Regions from separate parts of the Streptomyces sp. NPDC058459 genome, predicted to be linked through region 1. Evidence: riboswitches for the same ligand, from Rfam matches in the RefSeq annotation. Region 1 holds a riboswitch; the other holds the start of a gene.
What was found. A riboswitch is a leader RNA that binds a small molecule or an ion and turns the genes downstream of it on or off. The one in region 1 is predicted to bind thiamine pyrophosphate.
Positions count from the first base shown of each region.

Region 2: linked by a shared signal. The riboswitch ahead of ACFWN1_RS29335 (purine-cytosine permease family protein) and the one ahead of ACFWN1_RS08100 (thiamine ABC transporter substrate binding subunit) in region 1 are both predicted to bind thiamine pyrophosphate.

Region 1 covers NZ_JBHXLV010000027.1:260-8,027, reverse strand. The annotation lists gene ACFWN1_RS08120 (LOG family protein) at 1-212, shown strand, start outside; gene ACFWN1_RS08115 (LAETG motif-containing sortase-dependent surface protein) at 371-1,084, shown strand; gene ACFWN1_RS08110 (ABC transporter ATP-binding protein) at 1,158-2,177, opposite strand; gene ACFWN1_RS08105 (ABC transporter permease) at 2,177-3,778, opposite strand; gene ACFWN1_RS08100 (thiamine ABC transporter substrate binding subunit) at 3,826-4,899, opposite strand; TPP riboswitch at 4,980-5,087, opposite strand; gene rlmN (23S rRNA (adenine(2503)-C(2))-methyltransferase RlmN) at 5,145-6,251, opposite strand; gene ACFWN1_RS08090 (hypothetical protein) at 6,523-7,059, opposite strand; gene ACFWN1_RS08085 (transposase) at 7,255-7,707, opposite strand; partial or broken gene ACFWN1_RS08080 (transposase) at 7,702-7,768, opposite strand, start outside.
Region 2 covers NZ_JBHXLV010000247.1:99-7,866, reverse strand. The annotation lists gene ACFWN1_RS29370 (NADPH-dependent F420 reductase) at 1-4, opposite strand, end outside; gene ACFWN1_RS29365 (alpha/beta hydrolase family protein) at 69-1,031, opposite strand; gene ACFWN1_RS29360 (TetR/AcrR family transcriptional regulator) at 1,183-1,779, shown strand; gene ACFWN1_RS29355 (MerR family transcriptional regulator) at 2,031-2,483, shown strand; gene ACFWN1_RS29350 (SDR family oxidoreductase) at 2,498-3,574, shown strand; gene ACFWN1_RS29345 (DUF4142 domain-containing protein) at 4,060-4,605, shown strand; gene ACFWN1_RS29340 (hypothetical protein) at 4,655-5,215, shown strand; TPP riboswitch at 5,546-5,640, shown strand; gene ACFWN1_RS29335 (purine-cytosine permease family protein) at 5,632-7,110, shown strand; partial or broken gene thiM (hydroxyethylthiazole kinase) at 7,210-7,768, shown strand, end outside.

The sequences.
Region 1 (7,768 bases):
AGATCTTCGACAACGCGACGCCCAACTACTATGGTTCGCGCGGTAATCCGACCCCCATGGTGCTGGTGGACGAGGAGCACTGGACGAAGCGGCTCCCCACCTGGCCACTGCTGCGGGCGTTGGCGCGGGAACGGCCGATGGAGTCCCGTATCGCCCTGGTTGGCCGGATCGAGCTGGCCCCCGAGGCGTTGAAACGTCTCGCTGAGCAATAAGAAGGTAAAGTCAACGCCCGTTGACCGTTTGCGCATTGACATACTTATGACGCGCTTATAAACCTGTGTGTCTTGTGGGGAAGCTGGGGCTCCGCTCTGTCCACTGCTCCAACCCCGCACCCTCCCGCCGCAGTTCTGCACTCAGCAAAGGACATGACTTGTCCATATCCCGCCGTAACGCGCGCCGCTCCGTGCGCATCCTGGGTGTTGCCTCCGCCTCCACCGCTCTGCTGCTGGGCCTGTCCAGCCAGGCGCTGGCGTGCAACATCCGCGACTTCTCGGCCGAGGCCCTGTGCACCGGGGACAAGGGCCAGATCGTCGTCACCGACATCGACTCCTCGCAGCGCACCGCCACGGTCACCGTGTTCCTGGAGAACAACGGCGCCGACGAGAAGCAGGTCGGCGAGAAGCAGGTGACCGGGGCCCGCGAGGGCGCGAAGGTCGTCTTCGACGAGGACTGGAAGGCCAACGCGACCTACCGCGTCCACATCAAGGTCCCCGGCCTGGTCGACGAGGACATCAAGAACAACGTGACCACCCCGGCGACCGCGTGCGCGAAGGAGGAGTCCCCTTCCCCCTCCCCCACGCCGTCCGCCTCCGAGTCCCCGTCGCCGAGCGCGTCCGAGTCGACGCCGGCCGAGGAGAGCGCCTCCCCGGTTCCGTCCTCGGCCGAGAGCAGCGGCGCCGCCGCCCCGGTGTCCGCGGAGCCGAGCAACGCCCCGTCCGCCGCCATCGGTGACTCGAACCTCGCCGAGACCGGTGCGAACTCCAACACCGGTCTGGTCGCCGGTGTCGCCGGTGCCCTCGTCGTCATCGGCGGTGGCGCGGTGTACTTCGGTATGCGCCGCCGTGGCGCGAAGAGCGGCAGCTGACGCCTTCGCCCACCGAGCACGGCAGCGGCCCGTCCCCGTCTCGTACGGGGGCGGGCCGCTGTCTTTCCGCCTGTCAGCCCAGGACGACGGTCTCCGCCGCGTCGAACTCCACGCCGGCCTCGGCGCCGGTCTCGGGCGCGTCGCGCAGCGGGCAGGCCGCCTCCAGGTGCGGTCCTCCGTCGCGGGGCTGGAGCCGCAGCGCCACATGGGTGCCCCGGAAGGTGCGGGCGGTCACCGTGCAGGCCAGTCCCTCGCCGGCGGCCATGAGCCGCACCCCGGCGGGCCGCACCAGCAGCTCCCCGGCGCCCTGCGGCGAGCCCTCGGGCACCGGCAGCTTGCCCCACGGGGTGTCGGCGGCCGCCCCGGTCACGCTCGCCGGGACCACGTTCTCGAAGCCGAGGAAGCGGGCCACGAACGCGTCGGCCGGCCTGCGCCACACCTCCAGCGGGGTCCCGGACTGCGCGATCCGCCCGTCCCGCATCACCAGCACCCGGTCGGCCAGCGCGAACGCCTCGCCCTGGTCGTGCGTGACGGCGAGCACGGTGGTGCCCAACCGGCTGAAGAGCTGCCGGAGTTCGACCGTCAGCCGCTCCCGCAACGAGCGGTCCAGCTGGCCGAGCGGCTCGTCCAGCATCAGCAGCCTCGGCCGGGGTGCGAGCGCCCGCGCGAGGGCGACCCGCTGCTGCTCCCCGCCCGAAAGACCGGCCACCGCCCGCCGGTCCGCACCGGGCAGCCCGACCAGCTCCAGCAACTCCGTTACCCGAACCTCCCTTTCGGCCTTGGGCATGCCATGCATACGGAGCCCGAAGGCGACGTTGCCGCCCACGTCCCGCTGCGGGAAGAGCTGATGGTCCTGGAACATCAGCCCGACCCCGCGCCGGTGCGCGGGCACGCCCGCCTGGTCCAGGCCGTCGAGCAACACCCGCCCGGCGTGCAGCGGTTGGAGCCCCGCCACGCTCCGCAGCAGGGTCGACTTGCCGCTGCCACTGGGCCCGAGCACGCACACCACCTCGTGCTCGGCGACCCCGAGGTCCACCGTGTCCAGCACCGGCCGCCCGCCCAGACGGACGGTCGCCTCCTCGATGTTCAGCATCAGAACTCCCCCGTCCGGTCGGTGCGCAGCCGCTCAAGGACGAGCAGCGCGGCCGCGCAGACCAGCATCAGAATCGTGGAAAGGGCCATCGCCTGCCCGTAGTTCAGCTCTCCGGGCCGGCTCAGCAGCCGGGCCACCGCGACCGGGAGCGTGGGGTTGTCGGGCCGGGCGATGAACACGGTCGCCCCGAACTCACCGAGCGACACGGCGAACGCGAACCCGGCCGCGACCAGCGACGCCCGCCGCACCAGCGGCAGATCGACCTCCCGCCACACCCGCCAGGGCGACGCCCCGAGCACCGCCGCCGCCTCCCGGAGCCGGGTGTCCACCGCCCGCAGCACCGGCAGCATGGTCCGTATGACGAAGGGGGCGCCTACCAGCGCCTGGGCGAGCGGGACCAGGAACCAGGACTGGCGCAGGTCCAGCGGCGGCTCGTCCAGCGCGATCAGGAAGCCGAAGCCGACGGTGACGGCGGAGACGCCGAGCGGCAGCATCAGCAGCGCGTCGAACCCGCGCACCAGCCGGCCCGCGTCCCGCCGGGCCAGCGCGGCGGCGGCGAGCCCGCCGACCACCAGGGCGATACCGGTGGCGGCGACCGCGTACTCCAGCGAGGTCCACACCGCGTGCAGCGGCGCCACCAGGAACGTACCGCCGTCGGCGTCGGCGAGCGCCCGGTAGTAGCCGAAGCCCGGTGCGTCCAGTGAGCGGCGCACCAGCACACCGAGCGGCAGCACCAGCAGCACGGCGACGGTGGCGAGCACCCCGCCGAGCAGCGCCCACTGGCCGGCGCCGCGGGGCCGGCGGGCGGTGACGGAGGCGTCGACCAGGCGCAGCGCGGTCTCCCGGCGCCGTACCGTCCAGGCGTGCACGGCGAGGATCGCGCCGACGGCGGCGAACTGCACCAGGGTGAGGACGGCGGCCGTGGTGAGGTCGAAGACCTGGGAGGTCTGGCGGTAGATCTCCACCTCCAGGGTGGAGAAGGTGGGGCCGCCGAGGATCTGGACCACGCCGAAGGAGGTGAAGGTGAACAGGAACACCATCAGCGCGGCGGCGGCCACGGCGGGCGCCAGGGCGGGCAGCGTGACCTGGCACCAGGCGCGCGGCGGGGACGCGCCGAGCATCCGGGCGGCCTCCTCCTGCCGGGGGTCGAGCTGGCCCCACAGGCCGCCGACGGTGCGGACGACCACGGCGTAGTTGAAGAAGACGTGCGCGAGCAGGATCGCCCACACCGTGGTGTCCAGGCGGACCCCCCACAGCTCGTCCAGCAGCCCGCCGTGGCCGACGAGCGCGAGGAACGCGGTGCCGACGACCACCGTGGGCAGCACGAACGGCACGGTGACCACGGCCCGCAGCACCTGCTTGCCCGGGAACTCCAGCCGGGCGAAGGCGTAGGCGGCGGGCAGGGCGATCAGCAGGGTGAGCGCGGTGGAGGCGAGCGCCTGCCAGGTGGTGAACCACAGCACGTGCCGGACGTCGGAGCGGCCCAGCACCTCGGCGAACCGCCCGAGGTGCCAGGTCCCGTCGGCCTTCAGCCCGCGCACCGTGATGGCGGCGACGGGCCAGGCGAAGAACAGCGCGAAGAACGCGACGGGCAGGGCCATGAGCCCCAGCCGCGCCACGCTCCCGCGGCTTCGCCGCCCGGCCGCCGCTACTTCAGTACGAGTGACGTCCACGAGCTGACCCACCGGTCGCGGTTGGCGGCGATCTTCTCGGGCGCCATGGTCACCGGGTCCTTGGCGGCGGGCCCGTACTCGGTGAACTCGGCGGGGACCTTCGCGTCCTTGATCACCGGGTACACGAACATGTTCAGCGGCATGTCCTGCTGGAAGCGCGTGGACAGCAGGAAGTCGAGGAACGCCTTGCCGCCCTCGGCGTTCCTGGCGTTCTTGAGCAGCCCGGCGAACTCGACCTGCCGGAAGCAGGTGCCCTCCGCGACACCGGTCGGGGCGGTCGCCGGCCTCTTCTTGGCATAGATCACCTCGGCGGGCGGCGAGGAGGCGTACGACACGACGAGCGGCCGGTCACCACCCGCCTTCTTGCCCTCGGAGGAGCCGGAGAACTCCTGGTAGTACGCCTGCTCCCAGCCGTCGACGACCTTGACGCCGTTGGCCTTGAGCTTCTTCCAGTACCCCGCCCAGCCCTGGTCGCCGTAGGCGGCGGCGCTGCCGAGCAGGAAGCCGAGGCCCGGCGAGGAGGTGCCGGCGTTCTCGGTGACCAGCAGGTTCCTGTACCTGGGGTCGGCGAGGTCGGCGAAGTTGCGCGGCGGCTTCAGCTTGTGCTCGTCGAAGTACGCCTTGTCGTAGTTGACGCAGATGTCGCCGTGGTCGACGGGCGTGACCCGGTGCCTGGCGCGGTCGAGCTGGAAGGCGGGGTCGGCCTGGTCGAGGCCCTTGGCGGCGTACGGCTGGAAGAGGCCGTTGTCGAGGGCGCGGGAGAGCAGGGTGTTGTCGACGCCGAAGAAGACGTCGCCCTGGGGGTTGTCCTTGGTGAGGACCGCCTTGTTGACGGCCTGTCCGGCGTCGCCGTCCTTGAGGACGCGCACCCGGTAGCCGGACTGCTTCTCGAAGTCCGCGATCACGTTCTTGGACGCGGCCCACGAGTCGTGGCTGACGAGGGTCACGGTCCTGGTGTCCGCTGCCCCCTTGGCGTCGGTGGACCCGCACGCGGAGAGCGTGAGCAGGCCGAGGCCGACCGCCGCGGCCACGAAGGTCTTGGTGTGCACTGGTGGTCCTCCTGGGGTGGGCCAGGAAGAGACGCGGCCCCGCCCGGACTCCGTGCGGGAGGCCGGGCAGGGCGCAACAGCTTGAGTGATGACCGAACTTCCTACCCGGAATGACCTGGGCGAGGTTCAGAGGGTCTGCGGCCTGGTCGCCGCACTCTCAGCGCTGTGGCGCTCCCCTGTCGGAATATGCAGATGTATGACCGTACGAAGGTGTACGGGTATGACGTTGTGCTGACCGGCCCAGGTTACCGCTCGGTGGCCGCGAGCTGGCCACACGCCCCGTCGATCTCCTGACCGCGGGTGTCCCGGACGGTCACCGGCACGCCGTGCGCGGCGATGGCCTCGACGAACGCCTTCTCGTCCTCGGGACGGGAGGCGGTCCACTTGGAGCCCGGGGTGGGGTTGAGCGGGATCAGGTTGACGTGCACGGGCCTGCCCTTGAGCATCCGGCCGAGCCGGTCACCGCGCCACGCCTGGTCGTTGATGTCCCGGATCAGCGCGTACTCGATGGACAGCCGGCGGGCCGACTTCTCCGCGTACTCGAACCCGGCGTCCAGCACCTCGCGCACCTTCCACCGCGTGTTCACGGGGACGAGGGTGTCGCGCAGTTCGTCGTCGGGGGCGTGCAGGGAGATCGCCAGCCGGCACTTGAAGCCCTCGTCGGCGAAGCGGTGGATGGCGGGCACGAGGCCGACCGTCGACACGGTGATCCCGCGCTGGGACAGCCCGAGCCCGTCGGGCGCCGGTTCGGTCAGCGCCCGGATGGCACCGACGACCCGCTTGTAGTTGGCGAGCGGCTCGCCCATCCCCATGAAGACGATGTTGGAGAGCCGGGCGGGCCCACCGGGGACTTCCCCGTCCCGGAGCGCCCGCATGCCGTCCACGATCTGGTGCACGATCTCGGCGGTGGACAGGTTCCGGTCCAGCCCCGCCTGACCGGTCGCGCAGAACGGGCAGTTCATCCCGCATCCGGCCTGCGAGCTGATGCACATGGTGACCCGGTCCGGGTACCGCATCAGCACGGACTCGACGAGCGTGCCGTCGAACAGCCGCCACAGCGTCTTACGGGTGGTCCCCTGGTCCGTGGCCAGATGCCGGACCACCGACATCAGCTCCGGGAACAGCGCCTCGCGCAGCCTCTCCCGCGAGCCGGCCGGGATGTCCGTCCACTGCTCGGGGTCGTGCGCGTACCGCGCGAAGTAGTGCTGCGAAAGCTGCCTGGCACGGAACGGCTTCTCGCCCGCCTCCGCGACAGCGTCCTTCCGCTCCGCGGGCGAGAGGTCAGCGAGATGCCGCGGCGGCTTCTTGGCTCCGCGGGGGGCGACGAAAGTGAGTTCTCCGGGCTTGGGCATGGTGGTACCAGTGTCTCAGATCGACTCCAGTGGCCTCAGCCACGGCGGGGTGGAGGTGGTCACCCCTGAGTACCGCCTGCCCGGCGCCGCTGACGCCGCCGGCTACGACTCCCCCGGTCCTGGGCACGCTCCGCACCCCGTGGACGCTTCGCTCGGCCGGTGTCTGGACCGGGTGGCGTCACCGTTCCCCGGCCGGAAGCGCACGACGCCGGCGGCGACACCGAGGCGGTCACAGCAGCCGCCGCGAGCCAGGCCCGCAGACTCGTATGGGTCATGACGAGGTTTCCCAGTACTTCCAGCCGGTCTCGGAGGTGGGCAGCGTCGCCGACCCGTGCCCGATCTCGACACCGCCGCAGTTGCCGCCGCCGGAGCGGTACTTCTTCCAGGTCACCTCGTAACCCCAGGAGCCGAACTGCAGATGACCGTACTTGCCTCTGGCGATGGTGCGGGAGTACGAGTGCCCAGGGGCGACGGTGACGCGTCCGCCGATCTTGACACTGACGTCGGCCTCGGCTTTCGCCACGATCCCGCCGGCCTCGAACTCGCCTGTGCCCGTCACCCGCGCGGAGATGGTCCCTCCCCGGGGCACGACCACGGTGACCGTGCCGCCCGGCCCGTCCTTGTACGTGGTGCCGTCCCACCGGAACGGCACATGAACGGCCTTCTCGGACCTGATGCTGTACCACTCGGCGGGTACGGCCGTGCTGTCGGCCGGCACTGGCTCCGCTCTCGCGGTGTCGACCGCCGTGAGGCAGAGAAGCGAGGCCGCGACAGCGCCGGTCAGAGCGCGTCGTGCGCTGATGCCCATGTGACACCTTTTCCGGTGAACCGCCCCCGTGGCGATCGAGCACCTGGACACTACGGTCTGGACATGCGCGTGACCCTCCGAACCGAGGTGCTCTGAGGAGAACTTGAGGATCTGCGTCTCTCCGGCCCCCATCAGGAGCGTTCGCCCGCGCCCGCCGACACCGGCGGGCCCCGCTCTCCGACGGGATGCTGTTGGTCAATTCGGGGTCGTCTGCTTCGCCCCGTCGATCATGTGATCGGCGGGGCGAAGTGCTGCGAAGTGGCTGGTGCGCGTTCGGGCTCGTGGGACGCCGGTGAGGTGGGCGTCGATGCGGGCGAGGTTGATGGCAGCGCCGGCGAGCTGGTGCTGGAGGCTGGTCTTGGCGAGGCCGCGATAGCGGGATCCGCGCAGACCACAGCGGTTCACGGCTCGGGAGATGGTGCCTTCGACGCCGGCGCGCGTCTTGTAGCGTTCCTTCCACGCGTCGGTCTTCTGCTCGGCCCGGCGCTGGTGCAGGACCTCGTGGATCGCCCGGTCCTGGAGGGTCGGCTTGCGGCGTGGTCCGCGGGTGCAGGAATCCTTGACCGGGCAGGGTCCGCAGTCGGTCTTCGAGAACTGCACCCGGATCTCGACCTTGTCCCGGACGGGTTCCCTCGCCCGGCGCTCGATCCGGGCGCGGACCGCCTCCGCCACCTGCCGGTCGGTCAGCCCCTCCACGAACTGCAACACC
Region 2 (7,768 bases), on a different contig from region 1:
TCATGTGCGGTCTCCTGGCTGATTCGGCCCACGGGACGTGAGCGTGGGTAGGGGCGTCCGTCTCCCGGTCACGCCCGGCGGGCCTGCTTCGACTCGACGCGACCCGTCGCACCGGAGCCGGCCAGCAAGTCTTCGCAGGCCGTCCGCCAGGCGTGGTCGTCGAGGCGGAAGTGCGTGGAGAGGTAGGCCGCCGTAAGGCGCCCGACGGCGGCGACGCGCTCGGGGTTCTCGTCGGTGGTCTCGTCGGCGTCGTATCCGGCGATGCCGCCCAGCCCGTGCTCGGCGTCGAAGAGGGTGAGCAGCGTCTTGGGACCGGGGGCCAGGGTGTAGGGGTCGGCGTGCCATTCGGGGCCGGCGTCCGTGAAGTGCCGGGAGTCATCCTTGTCCCCGGCGACGATCAGCGCGGGGGTGTCCATCGTGGAGAAGTCGATGGTCGCGAAGACCGGGATCGATTCCGCCATGGAGGCGTGCATGACCTCGCCCCGGCCCGGAGCCGCGAGCACGACACCCGCCTTGATACGGGGCTCCAGTACGCTCGTCCGCTCCCCGCTCACGGGGTCGGTGACCTGGGCGCCCAGCAGCAGGTTGGCGGTGAACCCGCCGAGGGAGTGTCCGGCGACGGCGATCATGTCGTGGTCGACGCGTCCGGCGAGGTGGGGCACGGTCTCCTCGATCACGGCGAGCCGGTCGAGGATGTGGGTCATGTCCTCGGCGCGTGAGCGCCAGAACAGCGGCGCGCCGGGAGCGTCTTCGAGGCGGTGTGCCAGGGTCCTGGAGGAGAGGTGGGTGGGCTGGATGACGACGAACCCGGCCCGCGCCCACAGTTGCGCGATCGGCGCGTAGCCGTCGAGCGACGAGAGATGGTTGGAGTTCCCGTGGCCGTGGGAGAGCAGGATCACGGGAAGGTCCGTCCCCGCGACCGGGGCGGTGACGCGGACGTGCAGGTCCACGGGACGCCCCGCCACCGGCAGAACCACGGGACTGTAGGAGAGGACGGGGGTCGGCTTATCGGTGGGAGCAAGTGTGTTCATGACAGGAGAACTCCTTCGAGAGCCCCGCCGTCCCTGGCAGAGGGGGACGACGCAGGGGGGCCAAGGTGCGCTACCCTGAAGCGGAGCAACGCTCCATTTATTGTGCGGAGCACTGTTCCGCTTTGTCAACCGGTGCGGGAAGGAAGACGTCATGCCCAGCGAGCGCCCCGCCGGAACGTCGTCGGCGAAGAGCAAACGGTCCGACAGCCTGCGCAATCAGCAGGCGGTGCTCACGGCTGCCGCCGAGGTGTTCCTCACCTCGGGCGTCGATGCGCCTATCCGTCAGATCGCCACCAGGGCGAACGTAGGCATGGGCACGATCTACCGCCACTTCCCCACCCGCGCGGACCTCGTCACGGCCGTCTACTACCAGCAGATCGAAGCTCTGGCAGAGGCCGGCCCCACCCTGCTGGCCCGCGAGCGGACACCCTTCGACGCGCTGAGCCAGTGGATCGACCTGTTCGTGGACTTCCTCGTCACCAAGCACGGTCTCGCCGACGCCCTCCAGTCCGACAGCGACCGCTTCGCCGACCTCCACGCCCACTTTCTCGACCGCCTGTCGCCCGTCACCGCCGAGCTGATCGACGCCGCGGTCGAGGCCGGCGACATCCAGCCCGGAACCCGGCCCTACGAGCTGATGCGCGGCATCGGCAACCTCTGCATCGGACGCGGCAGCGACCCCCGCTACGACCCCCGCCGACTGATCGCACTGCTCCTGGCAGGGCTCCGCCGCCCCCTCACGTCCTGACCGTCCGGGGCCGCCGACGAGACAGCCGGCGCCCCGCCTCGGCGGCAGCAGGCTCCCGCGCAGCGACGAGGCCACCTACGACTCCGACAAGGTCGCCGGCGGGGGGGCGGCTTCGGCGGCCGGGGCCCCGCCCAGTCCATGGCCAGCGCGGCGGGCGCGGCGATGTCCGCGATCAGACCTTCCCGACACGTAGCGCACCTCACATTTACGGCGTTTGACTTCAAGCGCTTCAAGTGTCGGATGCTTCTCACATGTCAGCAGCAGCCCGAGAGTCAGTGGGTCTAACCATTCAGGAGATGGCACGACGGTCGGGTTTTAGTGAGCCCACGTTGCGCTACTACGAAAAGATCGGGCTGCTGGGAGAGGTCGCTCGAGACGGCTCCAGCGGTCATCGCCGGTATGAGCCAGCAACCGCGGCCCGCGTCGAGGCGCTGGCTTGCCTGCGTTCAGCAGGGGTGACAGTCAGCGGCCTGCGTCGCTACCTGGACCTGCTCGCCCGCGGAGATTCCGGAGCCGGCGATCTGCGGGACCTGTTCGCCGCTCAGGCGGAAAAGCTGGCGGCCGACATCGAGCGACTGCAGCTCCGTCTGGCGTATCTGCGCGGCAAAGCGGATATGTGGGACGCCCGTGCTCGCGGGGACGCCCCCGCCGAGAACCGCGCCGTCGAAGAAGTCACGCGCCTACTGGAACACTTCAAGCACTGAAGGATCGAAACACCATGAGCATGGCAAACAATGTGTCCGTCCCTGAGAATGCGACGGTGCTGGTCACCGGTGGCAACGGCTTCGTCGGCAGCCACGCGATCGAGAGGCTGCTCCGGGAAGGTCACCGCGTGCGGACGACAGTCCGGGGGTCGCAGCAGCAGGCCGAGAAGCTGGCGGCGCTCCAGCAGTCCGGCATCGATCCGACAGGCCGCCTGGAGTTCGTCGTCGCCGACCTCAGCGCCGATGAGGGCTGGGCACAGGCTATGGACGGTGCGACCCACGTCCTCCACCACGCCTCGCCCTTCCCGGTCGCTCCGCCCGAGACGGAGGACGAGGTCGTCCTCCCTGCCCGTGACGGTGCCCTGCGAGTCATCACCGCGGCCCGCAGCGCCGGCATTCCGCGGGTCGTCATGACGTCCTCCTACGCCGCGGTCGGGTACACGATGACACCCGACGATCATTACACGGAGGAGAACTGGACCGACCCGGAAACCCCGGGCCTGCCTGCCTACCACAAGTCGAAGATCCTGGCCGAGGCGGCGGCGTGGGACTACGTCCGCGCTCACGGAGACATCGAGCTCGTGGTGATCAACCCCACGGGCATCTTCGGCCCCCAGCTGGTGGACCGGCCCTCCGGCTCGATCGGCCTGATCAAAGCGATGCTGAACGGGTACATGCCTGTGGTCCCGGTCATGCATTTCGGCGTCGTCGACGTGCGTGACGTCGTGGACCTGCACCTGCGCGCGATGGTGCACCCTGAGGCGGCGGGCGAGCGGTTCATCGCCAACAAGGAGTCGTCCAGCCTCTTCGGTCTGGCGAACATCCTGCGCAAGCGGTTCCCCGCCTTCGCGGACAAGCTTCCTGCCAAGGAGCTGACCATCGAGGAGGTGCGCGAGGTGGCCAAGACGGAGCCCGCTCTGCGAGAGGCCGCAGTGCTGGAGGGCCGGGTCCCTGTCATCAGCAACGACAAGGCACGATCGATGTTGGGCTGGGAGCCCAGGGAGATCACGGACACCATCACCGCGACCGCCGATGCGCTGATCGAGCTGGGAGCTGTCAGCCTGTCCGACAACGACAGCCCTCGACCGTGACCACCCCACGAACGCGGCCCGCACGTTACAACCCCTAAGGGGGTGCCCTATGCGGTCTTGAGGCGCATTCCGGGAAGGCGTGAACGAATGCGGTTCGCGCGGTCTGCTACGGGACGCCGGGCCGCAGTAGGAAGCCGCACCGCCGCCGCGCCGTCCTGCTGAGCCTGCGCCGCCCCGCCACCACCTCCGCGGCCGCGACGGCCGAGCCGCTCCTCGGACGAAGCGCCTTTCGAGGGTTGCGAAGACGCTGACGCCGGTACGGGTACCCCGGCAACGACTCGCGGCGTGTCGTTTCGGCGCCGGTTCGGGATGTCCGGGGGGCTGCCTGTGGGAGACGACGGGACGGGTGCCCGAAAAGACCGTTTTGGATGTGTCGGGGTGCTCATGGCGTGGCACCCGTTTCTGCGACCCGAGCGAGGCTTCCGGATTCGGCCGTCTGCCGTTCGGGAGCCCCACGGACCCGACGAGAAAGAGGAGTTCACCTCATGCCTCGGCACATCCTCGCCGCTCTTGTCGCGGCAGCGGCTCTGGCGGGTTTCTCCGCCCCTCACGCTTTCGCGGCCCCCTCCCCCTCGAACCAGGACCAGACCTTCCTCGTGCAGTCGCACCAGGGCAACCTGGCCGAGATCGCCGCCGGCCAGGACGCCGGCAGGCACGGCACGACGGCTTGCGTACAGCGAGCCGGACAGACCTGGGTGCGCGACCACACCAAGCTGGACGCCTCGGTGCGCAAGCTGGCGTACGCCACGCACACCACGCTGCCGACAGCGCCCTCCGCCGCGCAGCAGAAGGAGCTGAAGGCGGTCCAGGCGAAGGCGGGCAGCTCCGCGTACGACAGTGCCTGGCTCAAGGCTCAGGACGCGGCCCACCGGAAGACGCTGGTCGCCATCGACCAGCAGATCAAGCAGGGATCGAAGACGAGCGAGGTCGCGGCCGCCCGGACAGCCCGCCCCGTCGTCGCCATGCACCTGGACATGGTCCGCGGCGGCGTATGCCACCCGATGCCGCAGGGCACACACCACGGCGGCTGAGGAAAGACGCACGACCGTACGCCCGTCAGCGCCACACTCAGGAGACTTCATGTCCGAGACCGACACGTTTCTGCGCAGCGCACACGACCTGGGCCTCGCGGCCTGGTTCGGCGGATCTCTGATGGGGGCCGTCGGACTCAACGGCGCCGCCGAGGCGGAAGGCGGTACGGTGCGGGAAACCGCGCGCATCGCCAGCGCCGGCTGGGCGAAGTGGTCGCCCGTGGGCGCCGCCGCCGTGGTGGCGCATCTGGTGGGCGGAGCCGGGCTCCTCAACGCCAACAAGGAACGGGTGGCCCGCCAGAACAGCGTCGCCGCCTCCACCGCGGTGAAGCTGGCCGTCACCGCCGCCGCCCTGGCCGCGACCGCGTACACCCGCGTCCTGGGTCACAAGGTCGACCTCACCACCTCCGACGACCCCGACGCCCGCCAGATCGGGGAGGAGGCGCCCGGCGACCTCGAGACGGCGCAGCAGCACCTCACTCTCATGCAGTGGGTGGTGCCCTCCCTCACCGCCGCGCTGGTCGTACTCACCTCCCTGCAGGGCGAGCAGCAGCGGCCCACGCGGCAGTCCTTGGACGTCCTGCGGCGCGTCGCCCCCTTCGGCGCCTGACACGCCGGAAGAACGAGGCGGTGGCGACACCGAAACCGGTCACCCCGGCTGCCACTGGGACGGCACGTACGGCCGGCTCCGGGGCGAGGGACCGCCAAAGTCCCAGGTGCCGCTGCCGCCCGCTCGGGGCCGCGGAGGGGCCGGTGCACATCCACCCAGTCACGGGCTGAACTGACGTGCCGGGGCGGGGTCCATGACCTCTCCGTCAGTTTCGGACACCTCTGCTCGGCAGAGATCGTCTGTCAGACACGGCCTGAGCGCCCCGGCTCCGGCCGCCATACGCAAACCGACGGGCTCGCGGCGGAAAGGAGTTGCAGTAGGCTGGCCGGCGTAACGGACACGGGGTGCCCCGTCCGAGGGCTGAGATCACACCCGTTGAACCTGAACCAGTTAGCACTGGCGGAGGGATGTCTTCCATGAGTGTGGTGCGTCTTGCCGGCGAACCGTCCACCGACGGCCGGCCACATGTCTTCGACGGGCGGATGCCTGCGGCCGCCGGTGACCTCCGCGTCGAGGCGCACGGGATAGCGCCGGTCCCCGAGAGCAACCGTTACGGCGGCCCCGGCCGCCTGTTCACCGTGTGGTTCGCGCCCAACCTCACCATGACCGGCGTGTTCACCGGCACTACCGGCGTCGCACTCGGCCTGAACTTCGGCGCCGCGCTCGCCGCCGTCGTCCTCGGCACCCTGGTCGGGGCGGTGCCGACCGCGTATCTGGGGACCTGGGGAAGCCAGACCGGTGCCGGGCAACTGCCGCTGGCGCGCCTCGCGTTCGGCCGGGCGGTGGCGCTGCCCGCCGTCCTCCAATGGCTGTCCTCGGTGGCCTGGGACGCGCTGATCGGGCTCTTCGGCGGTGACGCGCTCGCGCGGCTGTGCGGCTGGCCGTTCTGGCTCGGCGTCCTGACGATGATGCTGGGGCAGGCCGCCCTGGGCGTGCTGGGGTACGAGGCCATCCACCGGCTCCAGATCGTCATGACCTTCGTGCTCGGCGCCGCGTTCGGACTGATCGCCTGGCGGCTGCTGGACGGTGCCCATCCGGTGGCGGCCGGCAGCGCGCACGGCGCCGACCAGGCCGGCGCGTTCGTACTGACCAGCACGATCGCGTTGAGCCTGACGCTGTCCTGGGCGCCGTACGCCAGCGATTTCAGCCGCTACCTGCCGCGCGCCACCTCTCGCCCGCGCATGTTCTGGTACACCCTGCTCGGCCTCACGGTGTCCTTCGTCGCCGTGCAGGCGCTCGGGCTGCTGGGTGCGTCCGTGCTGACCGACCAGACCGCCCGGGGTGTGCAGGAACTGCTGGGCGGCGGGGCCACGGCCGCGTTCGGCCTGCTCGCCGTGGCGCTGGCGGCGGTGTGCAGCAACGCCATGAACGACTACAGCGGTTCGCTGGCCCTCCAGACCCTAGGCGTGCGTCTGCCGCGCCCGGCGGCCGCCGTACTCGCCGCCGTGCTCGGCTTTCCGCTGGTGCTCTGGATGCACGCCGCCGACACCGCGGCCCGCTTCCAGAACGTGCTGCTCTTCGTCGGCTACTGGATCCCGGGGTTCGTGGCGATCGTCATCGTGGACTGGCGGGCCCGCGTCCGAGCGCGGCAGGGCGCTCCGATCGACCTCAGGGCCGAGGAGGCGGAGGTGGCCGAGGTGGCCGAGGCAGCCGGGCAGGGCGGTACGGACGGCTCCGCCGGTCGCGCCAGGGGTGCCCGGTCCCGCTCCGGGTGGGCGTCGTCGGCCGCTTTCGTCGCCGCCTTCGCCGCGGCCGTGCCCTTCATGAACACCACCCTGTACGAGGGACCGGCGGCCTCCGCCCTGAAGGGCGCCGACCTCTCCTTCTACGTGGCGTTCCTGGTGGCCGTCGCCGTCTACGCGCCGCTCCGGCTCCGCGGCCGTCCCCGCGCCTGACCCGCGCCCGCGCGGCTGCCCTCTGCCGCACCGCCGGCGCCCCGCCGGCGCCCCGTACGCCTCAGCCCTCTCCCTCGGACTCCCCCGGAGCGAACGCGCATGTCCACGACGCCCGCCGGTCCCACCGGCCTCGCCGCCTTCGCCCCGCGGGCCCTCGCCCGGGTGCGGGCGCAGGCCCCGCTGGTCCAGTGCCTGACCAACGCGGTGGTCACCGGCTTCACCGCGAACGTCCTGCTGGCCCTGGGCGCCGCACCGGCCATGGTCGACATCCCGGAGGAGGCCGGCCCGTTCGCGCGGATCGCCTCCGGGGTCCTGGTCAACCTCGGGACACCGCACGCGGAACAGCGCACCGCCATGACCGAGGCGGCACGTGCGGCGGCCGCCGCCGGCACGCCATGGGTGCTCGACCCGGTAGCGGTCGGCGCGCTGCCGGTGCGCACCGCGCTGGCCCGGCACCTGCTGGGCCTGCGGCCGACGGTGATCCGGGGCAACGCGTCCGAGATCATCGCGCTCGCGGGGGCGGGCGGCGGCGGCCGTGGGGTGGACGCGGCGGACGGTGTGGCGGCCGCCGAGGAGTCGGCGCGTGGGCTGGCCCGGACGACCGGTGGCGTCGTCGCCGTCTCCGGGCCGGTGGACTTCGTCACCGACGGGGCGCGTG